DNA from 2 places in the Erwinia sp. BNK-24-b genome. Region 2 is predicted to be linked to the other one. Evidence: riboswitches for the same ligand, from Rfam matches in the RefSeq annotation. Region 2 holds a riboswitch; the other holds the start of a gene.
The links. A riboswitch is a leader RNA that binds a small molecule or an ion and turns the genes downstream of it on or off. The one in region 2 is predicted to bind thiamine pyrophosphate.

Region 1: it holds a riboswitch for thiamine pyrophosphate, as region 2 does, so the genes downstream of both, thiB (thiamine ABC transporter substrate binding subunit) here and thiC (phosphomethylpyrimidine synthase ThiC) in region 2, are expected to answer to the same signal.

Annotation. Positions count from the first base shown of each region.
Region 1 covers NZ_CP179901.1:3,796,388-3,799,868, forward strand. Annotated here, with positions in the region: gene sgrR (HTH-type transcriptional regulator SgrR) at 30-1,724, shown strand; TPP riboswitch at 1,726-1,824, shown strand; gene thiB (thiamine ABC transporter substrate binding subunit) at 1,861-2,847, shown strand; gene thiP (thiamine/thiamine pyrophosphate ABC transporter permease ThiP) at 2,823-3,481, shown strand, end outside.
Region 2 covers NZ_CP179901.1:4,379,395-4,382,875, reverse strand. Annotated here, with positions in the region: gene thiC (phosphomethylpyrimidine synthase ThiC) at 1-1,865, opposite strand, end outside; TPP riboswitch at 1,942-2,042, opposite strand; gene rsd (sigma D regulator) at 2,136-2,639, opposite strand; gene nudC (NAD(+) diphosphatase) at 2,713-3,481, shown strand, end outside.

The DNA of each region.
Region 1 (3,481 bases), 580 kb from region 2:
GATGACTTTCACTGAAGAGTTCCTCTTTTATGACCTCAAAGCGATTACAGCAGCAGTTTATCCGCCTGTGGGCGATATGCGATGGTCAGTCGCAGGAAACGACGCTTGACCAGCTGGCCGCACAGCTCAGCTGTTCACGCCGCCACATGCGGAATTTGCTCAACGCGATGCGGCAAGCGGGCTGGCTGGAATGGCAGGCTGAAGCCGGGCGCGGCAAGCGCTCAAAGCTCAATTTCCTCTATACCGGCCTGGCGCTCCAGCAGCAGCGGGCGGAAGATCTGCTCGATCAGGACCGTATCGACCAGCTGGTACAGTTGCTTGGTGATAAAGACGCCGTACGGCAGATGTTGATCTCTCATCTGGGCCGCAGCTTTCGCCAGGGGAAACATATTCTGCGCGTGCTCTACTATCGCTCTTTACTGAATCTGAATCCCGCTACGCCGCTGCGCCGTTCGGAAACGCATCTGGCGCGCCAGGTTTTCAGCAGCCTGACGCGGATAAATGAGGAAAACGGGGAAATCGAACCGGACATCGCTCACCACTGGCAAGCGCTTACGCCACTGCAATGGCGCTTCTATTTGCGTCCGGCTATCCGTTTTCATCACGGGCGCGAACTGACCATGGCGGATGTCATCTCTTCGCTGGAAAGAACGCTCGGGCAGCCGCTGTACAGCAACATAGCGCGTATTCACTCCCCTTCGCCCTGGACGCTGGATGTCCATCTGCGTCAGCCTGACAGCTGGCTTCCCTGGCTGCTGGCTGCCGTCAGCGCAATGATCCTGCCGCAGGAATGGCCTTCACTGCCGAATTTCAGTCGCCAGCCGGTTGGCACCGGGCCTTATGCCGTCGTGCGCAATCAGCAAAGCCAGCTGCGTATCCAGGCGTTTGACGACTACTTCGGCTACCGCGCGCTTATTGATGAAGTTAACATTTGGGTTTTGCCGGAGATTAGTGAAGAGCTGGTTTACTCCGGCGTGAAGCTGGAAGGCGGTCAGCTGGGAGAGAAATCAGAAGAAGCCCGGCTTGAGGAAGGCTGCTATTTTCTGCTGTTTGACCAGCGTTCCTCGCTGGGCCGCGATGAGCAGGTTCGTCGCTGGCTTAGCACCATCGCCAACCCCATAGCCTTATTAAACCACGCGGGAATGGACTACCAGCGCTACTGGTTTCCGGCTTATGGCCTGCTGCCACGCTGGCATCATCGCCGTGACCTGAGCCCGAGAGAAAAACCCGAGGGGCTAACCTCGTTGACGCTGACCTGGTATGGCGATCATGTAGAGCATCAGGCCATTGCTAATGCTCTACAGCCGCTGCTGGCGGCCGAAGGCGTAGAGCTGATCATGCAGCAGGTTGATTACGAAAGCTGGCATCGCGGAGAGGCGCAAAGCGATATCTGGCTGGGCAGCGCCAATTTTACCCTGCCGCTGGCGTTTTCGCTGTTCGCCTTGCTCTATGAAATTCCCCTGTTGCAGCACTGTGTGCCCGTTGACTGGCAGCGCGACGCCAGGCTTTGGCGCGAGCGGGAATTGTCGCTGGCGGACTGGAGCAAACAGCTGGTCACCGACTGTTATCTTCATCCTGTTTTTCATCACTGGCTGCTGCTGGAAGGCGAACGCAGCATGCGCGGCGTGCGCATGAATACGCTTGGCTGGTTTGACTTTAAATCTGCCTGGTTTGCGCCACCTGAACATGATGCTTTCGCTAATGCGCCGAAATCATTAGACTAGTGCGTTCTCAACGGGGTGCGTGGCGCAAGCCGACGCTGAGATAAACCCGTCGAACCTGATCCGGCTAATACCGGCGTAGGGATTTGAGAGTCCCCCGCTCAGATCATGCGTCGCCCTGACCACCAAGGAACGCAAAGTGCTAAAAAAAGTCCTGCCTCTGCTGCTGCTCTGTTCGCTCCCTGCCGTTGCTGCCAAACCTGTGCTGACGGTTTATACCTATGATTCATTCTCTTCCGACTGGGGGCCTGGCCCGGCAATTAAAAAGGCCTTCGAAGCCGGGTGCGGGTGCGAGCTGAAATATGTGGCGCTGGAAGATGGCGTATCGCTGCTGAACCGCCTGCGTATGGAAGGGAAAAACAGCAAGGCCGATGTGGTGCTGGGCCTGGACAACAACCTGCTGGACGCCGCCAGAAAAACCGGCCTTTTTGCCGAAAGCCACGTTGATACGCATGGCGTTACTCTTCCCGGCGGCTGGCACGACAGCACGTTTGTTCCCTATGACTATGGCTGGTTCGCCTTTGTTTACGACAAAACTAAGCTGCAAAATCCGCCGAAAAGCCTGAAAGAGCTGGTGGAAAGCGATCGTCCTCTTAAAGTGATTTATGAAGATCCGCGCACCAGTACGCCGGGACTTGGCCTGCTGCTGTGGATGCAAAAAATCTATGGCGACCAGGCCCCTGACGCATGGCAAAAGCTGGCGAAAAAAACCGTTACCGTGACTAAAGGCTGGAGCGAGGCTTACGGTCTGTTCCTGAAAGGCGAAGCCGATATGGTGCTGAGCTACACTACCTCTCCGGCTTATCATCTGATTGAAGAGAAGAAAACGCAGTATGCCGCGGCCGACTTTAGCGAAGGCCACTATTTACAGGTGGAGGTTGCCGGTCAGCTGAAAACCAGCCAGCAGCCGCAGCTGGCGCAGGAGTTTATGCAGTTTATCCTGGCTAAGCCGTTTCAGCAGACCATCCCAACCGGCAACTGGATGTATCCGGTAACGGCCGAGAAGCTACCTGCCGGATTCGATACGCTGAACGTGCCGAAAACCTCGTTACAATATTCTGCTGCGGATGTTGCGGCGCATAAAAGCCAGTGGATCAGTGCATGGCAAAGCGCCGTCAGCCGCTAGGTAGCCTGCTTCCCGGCGCGACGGCGGCCATGCTGTTGACCGCTACTGCCGCCCTCGCCTTTACGGCGCTGTGGCGTAACGCGCCGGTTAGTGGCCCAGAACTCTGGCACGACAGCTATCTGTGGCACGTGTTGCGTTTCTCTTTCGGGCAGGCTTTTCTTTCCGCCATGCTGGCGCTGCTGCCCGCGGTGCCGCTGGCGCGCGCGCTTTATCGCCGTCGGTTTCCGGGAAGAACGCTCCTTCTGCGCCTTTGCGCCATGACGCTGGTTCTGCCGGTGCTGGTGGCCGTGTTTGGCATTCTGAGCGTCTACGGCCGTTCGGGCTGGCTGGCCTGGCTTTGCTCGCTGCTGCATATTCACTACACCTTTACGCCTTATGGCCTGCAAGGCATTTTGCTGGCGCACATCTTTTTTAATCTGCCGCTGGCGGCCAGGCTGCTGCTGCAAACGCTGGAGCAAATTCCGACGGAACAGCGGCAGCTCGCGGCCCAGCTTGGGCTTAACGGCTGGAACAGTTTTCGCCTGATGGAATGGCCATGGCTACGGCGGCAGCTGCTGCCTGCTGGCGCACTCATTTTTATGCTCTGTTTTGCCAGCTTTGCGACCGTACTGGCGCTGGGCGGCGGCCCGAAGGC
Region 2 (3,481 bases):
CGGAACGCCCGCGACATCTCCTTCATGCCAATTTCGATGGGCTGGGCTTCTTCCTGTTTGGCCGCGTATTCGCGCACCTCCTGAGAGATCTTCATCGAGCAGAATTTAGGGCCACACATTGAGCAGAAATGGGCAACCTTGCCGGATTCCTGCGGTAGCGTTTCGTCGTGATAGGCGCGAGCGGTATGGGGGTCGAGCGCCAGGTTAAACTGATCTTCCCAGCGGAATTCAAACCGCGCTTTCGACATGGCGTTATCGCGGATTTGCGCGCCAGGATGGCCTTTCGCCAGGTCAGCCGCATGCGCCGCAATTTTATAGGTGATTAACCCCTGCTTAACGTCTTCTTTGTCAGGCAAACCAAGATGCTCTTTTGGCGTGACGTAGCAGAGCATGGCGCAGCCAAACCAGCCGATCATCGCCGCGCCAATCCCGGAGGTAAAATGGTCATAACCCGGCGCGATATCCGTGGTTAGCGGGCCAAGCGTATAAAAAGGCGCTTCGTGACAGTGTTCCAGCTGTTCGGTCATGTTGCGACGGATCATCTGCATCGGCACATGGCCTGGCCCTTCAATCATCACCTGGACGTCATATTCCCAGGCGATTTTTGTCAGCTCGCCCAGCGTTCTTAGCTCGGCAAACTGGGCTTCGTCATTGGCATCCTGAATCGAGCCGGGGCGCAGGCCGTCGCCCAGCGACAGCGAGACGTCGTAAGCGGCACAGATTTCACAGATTTCGCGGAAGTGTTCGTACAGGAAGCTTTCACGATGATGGGAGAGGCACCATTTCGCCATAATCGAACCGCCGCGCGAGACGATGCCGGTCAGGCGTTTGGCGGTCATTGGCACGTAGCGCAGCAGAACGCCAGCATGGATAGTAAAGTAATCCACGCCTTGCTCAGCCTGCTCCAGCAGCGTGTCGCGGAAGACATCCCAGTTAAGATTTTCCGCTACGCCGTTTACCTTCTCCAGCGCCTGATAGATAGGAACCGTGCCGATCGGCACCGGACTATTACGCAAAATCCACTCGCGCGTTTCATGGATATTACGGCCGGTGGAGAGGTCCATTACCGTATCTGCACCCCAGCGTGCCGACCAGACCAGTTTTTCAACTTCTTCTTCGATGGAGGAGCTGACCGCAGAGTTGCCGATGTTGGCGTTAATCTTCACCAGAAAATTGCGGCCAATGATCATTGGCTCCGATTCAGGGTGATTAATATTGGCCGGAATAATGGCACGTCCGGCGGCCACTTCCTGACGGACAAACTCAGCGGTGATATTTTCCGGCAGATGGGCACCAAAAGCTTCTCCCGGGTGCTGCTGTAACAGCACTTCGCTGCGGATACGTTCGCGACCCATATTTTCACGCAGTGCGATAAATTCCATTTCCGGCGTAATGACGCCAAGGCGGGCATAGTGCAGCTGGGTAACGCAGCGTCCGGCCAGCGCGCGCCTCGGGCAAGGCAGGTTATCGAAACGCAGATGATCCAGCCCTTCGTCAGCCAGTCGCTGCTGGGTATAAACCGAGCTGAGTTTTTCTATCGGCTGCGTATCGCCGCGCTCGGTTATCCACGCTTCTCGCAGCCTGGCGAGTCCGGCGTGAACGTCAATGGTGGCTTCAGGATCGCCATAAGGGCCAGCCGTATCGTAAACCGGCACCGGCTCGTTCTCGGTGAACTGCGGATTATCTTTGCTGCCGGTCATCGTGGGGCTGAGCTGGATCTCGCGCATTGGCACACGTAAATCGGGCCGCGAGCCGGTCAGGTAAATGCGTTTTGAATTGGGAAAAGCGGCGCCCTGTAAAGAGTCGATAAACTGCTGGGCTTCGGCACGCTGTTCGCGGCGAGTGGGTTTGGTATGGGTAGACATAGCAAGTTCCTGATATAAGGGAAATTTGCTTGTCCGGAGTTCGGAGGAGTAAGCGCGGGCAGTCAAAGCCCCGACTTGAATCTTTACTCTTGTTCCCTACGCAGGTACTAACCTGGTCAGGTTCCGCGGATCCCGAATAAACGGTCTCAGCCCCAAAGGGCACTCCGACAAGAAGAATTCTGGCTGTTGCCAGGCAATCGCTAGGTGATTGCCCATTCAGCATAAAGGGGCTTTATGGAAAGCTCAAGGATTTTACAAGTTTATAACTTTTCAGGCAGGACGAGCCATCGCGGCATCGTTGGCGGCCGGGGTGGTTGCAAACTTCTCCAGCGCCAGCTGGATAAACTTATCTTCAAGCGTAAAACGGGCTTCCAGCGCTTCGCCGACCATGGAGAGCGCCTGTTGAAACTCCAGGTAGTTATCGTGGTCGATAGCATTTTCCAGATGAGCATCATAAATACTCATAATGTGCTCGGTATTTCCCTGCAAAGACGGATAGATTAGCGCGGCTTTCGCCAGCTGCTCAGTGCCTTCCATCTCCTGAATAAAACGTTCATACGCCGTAAAGTGGCCGGTTGACAAATAATCTACCAGGCTTTGACAAAAGTTATCCAGCGCATTTTCGTCGAGCGTGGTCAGCGATTCCTTGTTAGGCTTAATGCCAACCATTTGATAATAAGCAACTAATAACTGCTTGCGTGAGTGAAGACAAAAATCTACGAGTTCGCTACATCCGCCTACGCGTGAGGTCAGAACTTCCAGCTGGTCAAGCATGAGTGACTCCAAAAGTGTTATTTTTAACTGTCTATCCCGATCCGGTAGTACGTGAAGTGAGGATGAGCAATTTATGGAACTTGAGATTTCAAGCGTAGACGCTGGCTGGTGGGTTGTCAGCCATGAACAGAAACTTTGGTTGCCGAAAGGTCAATTACCGTACGGTACTGCACAAGATTTAGACCTGACGGGCCGAACCGCATCGCTTATCGGAGAATGGCAAGGCGAACCGGTACGGCTGGTGTGTGAAAATCGCCCCGAGGGAATGGCCTCGTTACGACAACTTCTTGATCAGGATGCCGTTCTGTTTCAGCTTGCGGGACGCGGCGTCCAGCTGGCGGAATTCTATCGTGCGCACAAGTGGTGCGGCTACTGCGGGCATACCATGCACCGTAGCAAAACGGAATGGGCCTGCCTGTGCAGCCACTGCCGCCAGCGCTATTATCCGCAAATTTCTCCTTGCATCATCGTGGCCATTCGTCGCGGTGATGAAATTTTGCTTGCTCAGCATACTCGCCATCGCAACGGCATTTATACGGTGCTGGCGGGCTTTGTTGAAGTGGGCGAAACGCTGGAGCAGACCGTTGCACGGGAAGTGATGGAAGAGAGCGGTATTAAAGTCAAAAATCTGCGCTACGTTACCTCGCAGCCCTGGCCTTTCCCGCAGTCGCTGATGATGGCTTTTATGGCCGACTTTGAGAGCGGCGAAATCGTTATCGATCCTAAAGAGCTGCTGGACGCTAACTGGTATCGCTTTGACGCCCTGCCGCAGCTGCCGCCAGCCGGAACCGTGGCCCGTCGGCTGATTGAAGACACGGTTGCGCTCTGCCGCGCCGAGGCGG